Regions from separate parts of the Stutzerimonas sp. VN223-3 genome, predicted to be linked through region 4. Evidence: predicted binding sites of a transcription regulator. Region 4 holds the regulator's gene; each other region holds the start of a gene.

Region 1 (3,135 bases), on a different contig from region 4:
GCGCGATTGTGGGTCGGCACGTAGCCGCCCGGCGTGGTGGCGATGGCGTAAACCAGCGCATCGTTACGCCCAAGCAGAGGTTCCTGGACGGCCGGCAGAACTTCGTCAGCGTAGCGGTCGAAGCGCGTGTGATATCGAGTCGGATTGGTGCCGGGCTGCGCCTGGTAATTGCGGTCAAAGAGGTCATCGATCGTCAGCCGACCGGCGTCCAGATCGGCCTCGAAGCGCGCACTGATGGCTGCCGAGCCCTCACGCGCCAAGTCGAAAATGTGCTGGTGATAGTCGTCGAGTTGCACTTCGGCGAGCTGTTCGCTGACGGCTTCGGCCTGACCGACGAGTTTCTCGGCCGCCTGCTCCAGTTGGCGAGTCTGAGTCTCGCTTTCGAGGGCGTCGCCGCGCAGCTGGTCCAGTGCGACAAATAGCTGAGCTAATCGGTCATGATTGCTCGTGGTGCCTGAGGTGATTTCCGCCACCTGGGTTTCGACATTCCCGGCCAGGTCGGCGATGCCGGTGAGCTGGGTTCCGGTCTGGGCTATCTGCGCTGCGGCTTCGTCGAGCTCGCTGGCCTGCTTCTGGATATGGCTGACCACCGCAGCGCTTTGTTCACCGATATCGCTGACCATCCGTCCGACTTCTTCGGTGGCGCTGCTGGTGCGGCCGGCCAGATTGCGCACCTCGTCGGCCACGACCGCAAAGCCACGCCCAGCGTCGCCGGCACGCGCCGCCTCGATGGCGGCATTGAGCGCGAGCAGGTTGGTCTGACTGGCGATGGACTGAATCACATCGGTGATTCGACGGATCTCTTCGGTACGCGCCGAAAGCCCGTCGAGCAATCCGCGGCTGGCTTCGGTCTGCGCGCTGAGCTGTTGCATGCGTTCGATCGCGTGCTGCAGTCCTGCACGCCCGCTGTCGCTGCTGCGCCGTACCGCTTCGGCCGCTTCCAAGGCTTGCCGCGCGCGGGCGGCACTGTCTTGCTCGGTTGCGGTCATCGCCTCGGCGCCGCTGGCGATTTCGCTGATCGCTGCTAGCTGGGATTGCAGACGTACGGCGAGCTGCTCGGCACTGAAAGACACCTGAGCGGCGGCCAGTGCGTTGTGGCATGTGTGTCGCGAAAGGTTTTTGCTCAGGTCGTTAGAGCTCTGAGTATCAGAACCATCATTCGTCAGCTCGCAGGCCTGGTGGCGCCACGGACCTAGCCAGGGCCACAGGCCGAGCAGCAGAATCGAGACTGCCGTCAGGTAGAACGGCAGCTCCATCCATCTATAAAACAGCAGCAGTCCCAGCAACGCCGCCGCGTGGATCAGACAGGCCTTGGGATAAAGACGGAAGGCAGGGCGCATCGGTGGCCTCTTGTTGTCATCCGGTAACACGGTTTTTGTAACCATCTCGCTACCAATGAACAGTAGCTCATTAGTGGCAAATGGCCGGGCTTACCGAGTTAGCGGCAGCATACTGTGAAGCTTAAATCCCTCCGTTTTCACAGAATTCCCGCGCTGACATCTTGGCGTCAGCGCGGCAGATCCGGCGCAGCCAGCGGCAGGCCGAGCTGCACGCGCCGTCGTAACCAAGGGCTCGGTCGATAGCGTGGTTCGTTGCCGTAACAGGCCTGCATGGCTTCCAGGATGGTGAGGATTCGCGCCGGACTGTAGTGCTCGGCAAACCCCAGCGGCCCCTTCGGATAACCCAGCGCAAGCTGCACGGCGCGATCGAGCGTATCCGGCGAGGCGATACCCTTCTGCGCAATTTCGCAGCCAAGATTGACGATGCTGGCGACGATTCGCTGGCTGACGAAGCCCGGCGAGTCATTGATCACTTCCACCGGTACGCCATCGGCACCCAGCGCCTGACGTGCCTGTGCTTCCAGCGCCGGGTCGAGTGCTGGCTGACGCATCAGTACGCGGCGCTTATCGAAATCGCTGAACGAGTCCAGCGCAATGGTGCGCACCGCCGGGAGCGCCAATCGCTCGACGCAGTTGCTGGCGTCCTCACCCAATGGCGTGATCAAGCAGATGGCCTGGTCCGATGGTTCCGCGCCGTCTTCGAGCACGGCGCCGGCTTGCTGCAAGAGCGCACCGACGCGCCCGCGGAGCTCGGGCTCGATGCTGTCGAGCCAGAACGGTCTATCGATGCTCACCGGCTCGAAGCGGGGTTCCGGCGAGCGAATCTGCTGGCCATCCTGATAACGATAGAAACCCTGACCGGTCTTGCGTCCGAGCAAACCCGCTGCAACCCGTTGCGCAGCGAGATAGGACGGGGTGTAGCGCGGGTCGTAATAGAACTGGTCGTGCACCGACTCCATCACGGCATGGGAGATGTCCAGGCCGGTCAGATCGAACAGCTCGAACGGCCCCATGCGGAAACCCGGACCGTCGCGCAGGATTCGATCGATCTGCTCCGGGGTAGCGATGCCCTCGCTGAGAATCCGCTGGGCCTCGGTGCCATAGGCGCGACCGGCATGGTTGACGAGAAAACCGGGAGTGTCGGGAGTGATTGCCGGGAAATGTCCGGCATGCTCGGCCAGCTGGACCAGCCGCTCGATGACCATCGGCTCGGTGCGCTCGCCGCGGACCACCTCGACGAGCTTCATCAACGTCACCGGATTGAAGAAGTGGAAGCCGGCCACCCGCTCGGGACGCGTACAGGCGCTGGCGATGCGGGTCACCGATAACGACGAGGTATTGGTTGCAAGCACGGCGTCGGCGGCGATCAGGCTTTCCAGCTCGACGAACAGGCTCTGCTTCGCCTCGAGATTTTCGACGATAGCTTCGATGAGCAGGTCGCAGCCAGACAACTCAGCCAGTTGATGGGCCGGCTGCATGCGTTTCTGAATTGCCGATAGCTCGTCAGCACTCAATCGCCCCTTGGCAACGCTGCGTTCAAGCAGCTCCCGGTTGAATTGCAACGCCTGCTCGATGGCGTCGGGACGACTGTCATACAACCAGACCTGCTGCCCAGCGCTGGCAAACAATTGCGCGATGCCGCGCCCCATGGCGCCGGCGCCGATAATGCCAATACGGGAAAACATGCGAACCTCCTCAATGGATGCGTTGCGTCTGTCTTGGGTACGTCTGTCTTGGGTTGTTATTAGAAGTGATATTTCGCACTGCGAAATAATATTCCGCCTCAATTGACCGA
Region 2 (3,135 bases), on a different contig from region 4:
GCCGACGGGCTGGCAAACGGCAATTGGCTACATCGGGCTGATGCTCTGCGCAACGCTGCTCCTGCGGGCTTCAGCGCTGATCTTCAACGTTCTGCAGGCGCGCTTGTTCGCTCGGCTGTCGAAGGATCTGGTCTATCGCATCCGTATAAGGCTGATCGAGCGGCTCAAGCGTATCGCCCTCAGCGAATATGAAAGCCTCGGCGGTGGTACGGTCGCTGCGCACTTGGTCACCGATCTGGAAACCATCGATAAATTCATCGGCGAGACGCTTAGTCGTTTCTTGGTGGCACTGCTTTCAATCGCCGGTACGGCGGCGATTCTGCTCTGGATGCACTGGCAATTGGCACTGCTGATCCTGTTGTTCAACCCGCTGGTGATCTACGCCACGGTGCAGCTGGGCAAACGCGTCAAGCATCTGAAGAAGTTGGAAAATGACAGCACTTCGCTGTTTACCCAGGCGCTGACCGAGACCCTGGATGCGATTCAGGAAGTACGCGCCGGCAACCGCCAGGGGTATTTTCTCGGGCGCCTAGGCCTGCGCGCCCGGGAGGTACGTGACTATGCCGTGGCCTCGCAGTGGAAGACCGATGCCTCCAACCGCGCCAGTGGACTGCTGTTTCAGTTCGGCATCGATATTTTCCGGGCGGCGGCAATGCTCACAGTGCTGTTATCCGATCTGTCGATCGGCCAGATGCTGGCGGTGTTCAGCTACCTGTGGTTCATGATCGGGCCGGTGGAGCAGCTGCTGAATCTACAGTACGCCTTCTATGCTGCCGGCGGCGCGCTCAGCCGCATCAATCAATTGCTGGCGCGTGCCGACGAGCCGCAGTACGCCGGCGGCAACGACCCATTCGCGGGGCGAGACACGGTGGATATCGACGTTTGCGGGCTGCGATTCTCTTATCAGGATGAACCCGTGTTGGAAGGCCTGGATCTGTCGATCGCGGCGGGTGAAAAAGTTGCCATCGTTGGTGCCAGCGGTGGCGGCAAGAGCACGCTGGTGCAGTTGTTGCTGGGCCTATATCAGCCGCAGGCGGGGCAGATTCGCTTTGCCGGCGTGGCGCTGGAAGAGATCGGCCTGAGCACCGTACGCGACAATGTCGCGGTGGTGCTGCAACAGCCCGCATTGTTCAACGACACGGTACGCGCCAACCTGTTGATGGGGCGGGAGCGGGACGATAAAGCCTGCTGGCAGGCGTTGGAGATCGCCCAGTTGGCCGACACGATTCGGCAATTGCCGGCCGGGCTGGACAGTATCGTCGGACGTTCGGGAGTGCGCCTGTCGGGCGGCCAGCGACAACGCTTGGCGGTTGCACGGATGGTATTGGCCGAGCCCAAGGTAGTAATTCTCGACGAGGCAACATCCGCCCTGGATGCCGCCACCGAATATGCCCTGCATCAGGGTTTGAACCGTTTCCTTCAGGGCCGCACGACCTTGATCATCGCCCACCGTCTGTCTGCGGTTAAGCAGGCCGATCGGGTATTGGTATTCGACGATGGACGCATCGCCGAACAAGGTGATCATCAGCAGCTGATTGCCGACGGCGGGCTCTACGCCAAGCTTTACGGGCATTTACAGCAACATTGACGCGGCCTTTTTCGCTCTTGATGTGCGCCCCCTCCAACTCTTTAGATTGATCGCTGGCTAACGGCCACCATGCCCTGTTTAATTGTTCCGCTTTTCGCACTCAACTTTGGTCGCGACCTGCCGACTCCATAAGCGTGCTTACTTTTTTCTAGGAATTCTCTGATGCAGTCCGTCGATATATTCGCCAACCTTTCCGTGGGCAAGAAGCTGCTGCTCGGCTTTGCCATGGTGCTGTTGCTGACCCTGGGAGTCGCCGGAACCGGCTTCTACGCCGTGGATTCGATCGTGAGCCGCTCGTATCAGACGAACCAGCTGTCCAGTATCAACGCCGAGATCCTCAGGGCGCGCGGTCAGGAACGCGATTACGCCCTGACCCGTAGCGAAGACTCTGCAACGGCGTTGCGCGATACGCTCGACAAGCTCAATAAGAAACTGGACGAACTCGCTGACAATTCTTCCGCCGAGGAGCAGGAGCTCCTGCAGCAGATCCGCAGTGATGCGGCCGTATATGCCGGAGAGTTCACCGAATATGGCCTGCTGATCGGCAGAGGTGCGGAATTGCGTAAGCGCATGGCCGATGCGGCGCAGGCCAGTCGCGAGGAATTCGAGTACATCGAATTGGATATGTACGACGCGGTGCGGGTATTGCGGCTGGAAGGTGACCATCTCAAGGGCAGTGATCCGCTGACGATCGCCGAAGCCGCGTCTGGTCTGACCAAGCGCATTCTCGATCTGCGCACGTTCGAAAATATTTTCCTCGGCGACAACACCCAGGCGGCGGTAGACAGCTGGAACGAGGTCTACGGTGACGTGACCACCATCGGCAATAGCTTGAAAACCTGGCTCAACGACGAGCAGAAGACCACGATGGACGGCGCGCTATCTGCTCTTGCCAACTATGAGCAGGCGTTTGCCGAGTTCCGCCGCAACCGGACTGAACGGATCACATCGGAACAGGCCATGATCGACCAGGCACAGCGTATCCTCGATACCGCCAACCAAGCCTTGGCCGATGCCAACGAAGCGATGCAGGATCAGCGCCGCAACGCATACTTGCTACTCGCCGTCATCACCGCCCTGGCTATCGTCATTGGTCTGGCGGCGGCCACTGCGATCTCCCGCATGATCGTCGTTCCCCTGCGCTACACCGTGCAGTTGGCGCAGCGGGTTGCCGAAGGCGATCTGACTCAGTCGCAGAAGACTACCCGGCGTGATGAACTGGGGCAGTTACAACAAGCCATGTGCGACATGACCCAGAGCCTGCGTACCCTGATTGGCCGTATCGGAAGCGGCGTCGGGCAAATCGCCACAGCGGCCGAGCAGCTGTCGGCGGTCACCGCGCAGACCAGCTCCGGGGTGCAAAAGCAGCGTGAGGAGACCGATCAGGTCGCCACCGCGATGCATGAAATGGCCGCGACAGTGCAGGAAGTGGCACAGAACGCCGAGCAGGCATCGCTCGCCGCTCGTCAGGCTGACCAACAGGCCCGTCAAGGCGACCTAGTCGTCAAGGAAGCAATCGGCCAGATCGACAGCCTGTCCGGCGAAGT
Region 3 (3,135 bases), 310 kb from region 4:
GCAAAGCCGCGACCGGCCTCACCGGCACGTGCCGCCTCGATGGCCGCATTGAGCGCCAGCAGATTGGTCTGGTCGGCAATCGAGCGGATCACGCCCAGCACATTGACGATCGAGTCCACGTCCTCGCGCAAATTGTCGATGGATGCGCCGCTCTCGCGGATGTCCTGCACCAGGGCATGAATACGCTGAACGCTGATGTCGACGACGCGTTTGGCGTCCTGGCCTTCCTGATCGGTCTGCTGCGCCGCGCTGGCGGCATTCTGCGCGCTCTGCGCCACTTCCTGCGCAGCGGCGGACATTTCATGAATGGCGGTCGCGACCTGATCGGTTTCCTGACGCTGCTGCGCCATGGCAGCTTCGGAGCGCCGCGCCTGCTCCGCCACCTCGCCAACCAGCTGAGTCAGTTGAGTGGTCACCTCGACCATCTGACTGACCATGCCGTGAATCTTTTCGACGAAGCGGTTGAACGAAGACGCCAGTTCGCCTACTTCGTCCTGGCTGGTGATCTGCAACCGGTGGGTCAGGTCGCCTTCGCCGGCAGCGATATCGTCGAGGTTGTCCTTGATGCGCTGAATCGGTCGCACGATCGAGTTGCTCAGTGCCAACCCCACGAGGCCAAGCACCGCCAGCATGATGACAGCCAGAATTAGCGTGCTGGTCACGATGGCCTCGATTCGCTCATCGATCTGCGTCTGAATCTGCTCCAGCTCGGCGTCGATACTGTCGATGTTGATCGAGGTGCCGATGGCCAGATCCCACTTCGGCAGATAGTAGTTGTAAGACAGCTTCGGCAGCAGCACGCTGTCTTTGCCTGGCATCGATGAAAAGTACCGCAGGTAATGACTGCCGTCCTTCGCGGCTCGCACTAGCTCGGTATTGATCAGCATGCCTTGCTGATCGCGACGATCCTTCATGCTGGTACCGACACCGTCCGGGTTGGTGCCACGAAATAGCCGAATGATGTTCGAGTCGTGACCGTAGAAGTAGCCGTTCTCATCGAACTTGATGCGTGACAGGCGCTCGATGGCTTGTGCGCGTGAGGCCATGTCGCCGCTGGGCGAGTTTTCATAGAGGTCAGCGATGGCCGTGAGCGCTACCTCAACGTAGCCTTTGAGCTCCTTTTTACTCTGTGCCATCAAGCTTTCACGCCTGTCGGCGATCTCGGCTTCGGCACGGTCGGCGAGGATTTTCGCCGTCCCGCCACACAACACCAGCGCGAGCAGCAACACAGGCAGCAGCGCCAGAAGAATCATTTTCTGTTTCAGGGAGAGATGCATCAGCAAGGGCCGGTCTGGAAAACAAGGTCCAGTACAGCGGCCGGGGTCTGGAAAAATTAAGCGCTGCGTTAAAAATATTTCGCGGGAACGGATAGGCCGTCTTGGCAGTAAGCTATCCGTCACATTTCTTCGGCATCGGTCAATCGCAGGCGCCAGCCGGTGTGCTGGCACTCGCACGGTCGTCTTGCGCTGTCCACGCCCACCAGAACACCAGCAGGCCGACTGCGCCAGTGGCGGCACCGATGTAGCCGGTGGAGGTCCAGCCGAGGCCGGCGGTGATCGCCAGGCCGCCAAGCCACGGACCCAGCGCGTTGGCGATATTGAAGGCGGCGTGGTTGGACGCTGCTGCCAGCGTCTGCGCATCGGCGGCGACATCCATCAGATGCGTCTGCAGCGCAGGCGACAGCGAGACCATGGTGCCGACGGCAAAGGCGGCCGGCAGGATGGCCCACAGCGAGTGGGCAGCGAAGGGGAACACCAGCAGCACTGCGATGCTCCAGAGCAGCAACAAGGGAATCGCCTTGAAGCGCAACCGGTCGAACAGCCAGCCGCCAAACAGGTTGCCGATGATGCCGCCCAGGCCGAAAGCCGCCAGCCCTACCGGGATCCAGTTTTCGCTGACGCCGGTGACCTCTAGCAGCGTCGGTGCCAGATAGGCGAACACGCAGAACATGCCGGCAAATCCGACAGAGCTGATCGCCAGTGCCAGCCACACCTGCTTGCGGTTGAAGTCACGCAACTCGCGCATCGGGTTGTTGCGTGGTTCGTCGCGGTTGAGCGGCAGGAAGATCGCCACCAGCAGCACCGTCAACAGGGCGATCAGACCCACCAGGCCGAACGCCCAGCGCCAGCTCAGCCACTGCCCCAGCCAGGTCGCGGTGGGGTTGCCGATCAGCATGGCGATGGTCAGCCCGGCCAGTACGCGGCTAACTGCCTTGGCGCGCTGATCCGGCGCCACCATCGAGGCGGCCACCAGCATCGCCACACCGAAATAGGCGCCGTGCGGCAGGCCGGCAATGAAGCGGAACAGCATCAGCGAGTGGTAATCCGGTGCCAAGGCGCTGGCGAAGTTGCCCAGCGCGAAAAAAGTCATCAGCAGCAACAGCAGATGCCGCCGAAACATGCGCGCCCCGAGGATCGCCAGCAATGGTGCGCCAACCACCACGCCCAGCGCGTAGGTGCTGATCACGTTGCCGACCTGCGGCTCGCTGATCCCCAGGCCTAGGGCAACATTGGGCATCAATCCCATGATGGCGAACTCGCCGGTACCAATGGCGAATCCACCCATGGCCAGTGCCAGTTCGATCAGCAGAATGGCGCGCGGCGAAAAGCGCTGCGTTGGCGGGTTGGCATACGCCGTCATGATCGACCTCGGAGGTTGCAGAAGAAAGCGCGGGATTATCCCGTTCAGACGGCCGGAAGGGGAGAGCTACCTGCTGTCGGGGCAGTCACAAAGATCGGAGTATGGCGCGATGGTTCAACGCCGCCGCGGGTTATTGTTCTGCGTGACCCGCGGCAAATATGGTAATCCGTGTGGGTCAGCTGCCGATGCTGTTCAACAGCGCATGCGTATCGGCAGCACCCATCATTGCTGCGGCGGCCAGCGGCGTGGCGCCGTTGATATCTGTCGCATGCGGATCGGCACCGTGGGCGATCAGGTATTCGACTATTTCGGTGCGGTTGAACATGGCGGCAATCATCAACGCGGTCTTGCCATCGGGCGAGGCGCCCTCGACATCTGCACCCTGTTCAATCAGCAGCTTGACCATGTCCAGGCTGCCCTTGAAGGCGGCGCCAGCCAGCGGTGTCTGGCCTTTGTCATTTCGCAACTGGGGGTCGGCGCCGTTTTCGATCAATA
Region 4 (3,135 bases):
CTGGCCTGTCAGGTCCTGAAAATCCTGGGCCAGCATTATTTCGCTGAGATTTTGCGACAGCTGACTGCCATCGTTCATGGTGCGCTGGAGGAATTGATCGATGCGCTTGACCAGATCGCGGAACTGCTCGGCATTCATGTCACGGCGCATGAAGCGCTGCCAATCAGCGGTCAGGCTCTGGGCTTCATAGCTTACGTAGTTCACTAAAGGCGCTGACTCTTCGACCAGATCCATAGTGCGATTGGCCGCTTTCTCGGTCATTTCCACGACATACGAAAGCCGGTCGGTAGCGTCAGTGATCGGTGACGGGTCACCGCCAGTGGCGCACGTATCCATCTCCAGCTTTACGATGGCGTTATGCAGCTCGCGGGTGAGCTTGCCGACTTCCTGATAGAGCCCGTGACTACGGGCCTGGTTGAGCTCATTGAACATCTGCGCCGCTTCATCGAAGCGGCCCTGCTGCAGACTTTCGATCAGCTGAGGTGCATGAGCCCTCAGAGTCGCTTCGAACTCTGCCAGGCTTTGTTCTGCTTGCGTCATAGTGCCCTCGCGGCGTTACTTCAGCCGTTGACGCGCTCGAAGATTTTTTCAATCTTTTCTTTGAGCACTTGAGCCGTGAATGGCTTGACCACATAACCGTTTACGCCTGCCTGCGCGGCCTCGATAATCTGGTCGCGCTTCGCTTCGGCGGTGACCATCAACACCGGAAGGTGCTTCAGGCGATCGTCGGCGCGCACAGCTCGAAGCAGATCGATGCCGCTCATCCCGGGCATGTTCCAATCGGTGACGAGGAAGTCGAAACTCCCGCTCTTTAACATGGGCAGCGCGGTCGTGCCGTCATCCGCCTCAGCGGTATTGGTGAAGCCCAGATCGCGCAGCAGATTCTTAATGATCCGTCTCATGGTCGAGAAGTCATCGACGATGAGAATTTTCATGTTCTTGTCCAAGTACACCTCCGTAATCCCGAAATCCCCAGAACCTGCTCACGGTCTGTTGCGGGCCTCATGAATGAAGCTCGTAAGGGCCTCTAATGCTTTTTTTGCGAACCGGCCGTTAACGGGCGCGCCACTCACCAAGGCGAGCACGCAGGCGCGCCGCGCACTGACTATGCAACTGGCTCACCCGTGATTCGCTGACGCCCAACACCTGGCCGATCTCCTTCAGATTCAACTCTTCGTCGTAATACAACGAAAGCACCAGCTTTTCACGTTCGGGCAGGTTTCCGATGGCCTCGGCCAGCGCCTGTTGAAAACGCTCGTCTTCAAGATCCCGGGACGGCTCCGGATGCGCACTGGCGGCATCCTCCCCAAATTCCCCATGTTCGCCTTCCTGAAGTAAATCATCGAAGCTGAACAAGCGACTACCCAAGGTGTCGCCCAGAATGCCGTAGTACTCATCGAGACTCAATTTAAGTTCGGCCGCAACTTCTTGATCTTTAGCGTCGCGGCCTGTTTTGGCTTCAATTGCCCGAATCGCTTCGCTGACCATGCGCGAGTTACGGTGAACCGAACGCGGTGCCCAGTCGCCCTTACGGACCTCGTCGAGCATCGCGCCACGAATGCGAATTCCAGCGTAAGTCTCGAAGCTCGCGCCTTTGCCGGAATCGTATTTTTTTGACGCCTCCAGTAGACCGATCATGCCCGCCTGCATCAGGTCATCCACCTGCACACTCGCCGGCAAACGCGCCAGGAGGTGATAAGCGATGCGTTTGACTAACGGTGCGTATTGATCGATGAGCTGATACTGCGAGTCTTTTGCCTGAGCTTTGTTGTAATACATACCGAGTCCAGCCACTGTCAGTCGTTAGGCTCTGTGGCGGGCCTGACAAGGCGCTCCACAAAGAACTCCAGATGGCCCCGCGGCGTTGCCGGCAGCGGCCAGGTATCGATCTTCTGCGCGATGGCCTTGAACGCCAGCGAACACTTAGCTCGCGGATAGGCCTCGTAGACGGCACGTTGTTTCTGTACTGCCTTGCGCACCGCCTCGTCGTAAGGAATCGCGCCGACGTACTGCAGCGCCACGTCGAGGAACCGCTCGGTCACTTTGGTCAGCTTGGCGAACAGGTTCCGGCCTTCCTGCGGAGCGTGTGCCATGTTAGCCAGCACACGAAAGCGACTGATGCCGTAGTCGCGATTGAGCAGCTTGATCAACGCATAGGCATCGGTAATGGACGTCGGCTCGTCAGTCACGACTAGCAGCACTTCCTGCGCGGCGCGAACGAAACTCACGACGCCATCGCCAATACCCGCTGCGGTGTCGATAATCAGCACGTCGATATCGTGACCAATGTCGCTAAACGCCTGTATCAGCCCGGAGTGCTGCAACGTGGATAGCTGCACCATGCTCTGGGTTCCCGAAGCCGCGGGCACTATGCGAATGCCGCCCGGCCCCTGAATCAGCACATCACGCAGATCGCATTCGCCAGCAATGACGTCGGCCAACGTGCGCTTGGTAGCCAACCCTAGCAGCACGTCGACATTGGCCAGCCCAAGGTCGGCATCAAGCAACACCACCCGGCGACCGAGGTCGGCCAGCGCCAGCGCCAGATTGACCGACACATTGGTCTTGCCGACGCCACCCTTGCCGCCAGTCACGGCAATAACCTGTACGGGATGAATACCCATTTTCAAACGCCTATATCTTGCTGGGGCCCTGAGGCCATCGATGCGTTCAGCCCGAACGCGTCTTCTTTGTCTGTGTCACGGAGCAAAGCGTTCATCCGACCTTCCGTGAAGAACCGTTGTACAGCCCGGAGAACATATCGGCCATGGTCTCTTCGCTGGGAGTCTCTTCGGACTGCAGGCTTACCGCACGGCTGACCAGCTGATGGCTGCGCGGCAGATGCAGATCATCTGGGATGCGCGGCCCATCGGCGAGGTACGCGATGGGCAAATGCTGGCTGATCGTGAGACCAAGCACATCACCCAGGCTTCCCGCCTCATCCAGTTTAGTCAGAATGCAGCCAGCCAGCCCACAGCGGCGATAGTTATGCCATGTCGCTTTGAGCACCTGGCTCTGACTGGTTGCCGGCAGCACCAGATAATTCTTCGATTTGATACCACGATCAGCCAGCGCTTCGAGCTGCATACGCATCATCGGGTCGCCCGCAGGCAAACCGGCGGTATCGACGAGAAT

What was found. Region 4 encodes FliA, which starts transcription of late flagellar genes. Its sites were predicted from a motif close to CTAAAGTTTNNNNNNNNNNNGCCGNTAA; they were not measured.
Region 1: a site for FliA is predicted at 1,439-1,466, ahead of D7241_RS09570 (methyl-accepting chemotaxis protein). Genes of this name have one in related genera too.
Region 2: a site for FliA is predicted at 1,688-1,715, ahead of D7241_RS16445 (methyl-accepting chemotaxis protein). Genes of this name have one in related genera too.
Region 3: a site for FliA is predicted at 1,311-1,338, ahead of D7241_RS02295 (methyl-accepting chemotaxis protein). Genes of this name have one in related genera too.

What each region holds. Positions count from the first base shown of each region.
Region 1 covers NZ_RBEC01000002.1:160,776-163,910, forward strand. The annotation lists gene D7241_RS09570 (methyl-accepting chemotaxis protein) at 1-1,340, opposite strand, end outside; gene D7241_RS09575 (3-hydroxyacyl-CoA dehydrogenase) at 1,508-3,025, opposite strand.
Region 2 covers NZ_RBEC01000003.1:139,645-142,779, reverse strand. The annotation lists gene D7241_RS16450 (ABC transporter ATP-binding protein) at 1-1,588, shown strand, start outside; gene D7241_RS16445 (methyl-accepting chemotaxis protein) at 1,751-3,135, shown strand, end outside.
Region 3 covers NZ_RBEC01000001.1:492,597-495,731, forward strand. The annotation lists gene D7241_RS02295 (methyl-accepting chemotaxis protein) at 1-1,277, opposite strand, end outside; gene D7241_RS02300 (MFS transporter) at 1,417-2,640, opposite strand; gene D7241_RS02305 (ankyrin repeat domain-containing protein) at 2,816-3,135, opposite strand, start outside.
Region 4 covers NZ_RBEC01000001.1:805,167-808,301, reverse strand. The annotation lists gene D7241_RS03745 (protein phosphatase CheZ) at 1-540, opposite strand, end outside; gene D7241_RS03740 (chemotaxis response regulator CheY) at 561-935, opposite strand; gene fliA (RNA polymerase sigma factor FliA) at 1,054-1,779, opposite strand; gene fleN (flagellar synthesis regulator FleN) at 1,797-2,624, opposite strand; gene flhF (flagellar biosynthesis protein FlhF) at 2,716-3,135, opposite strand, start outside.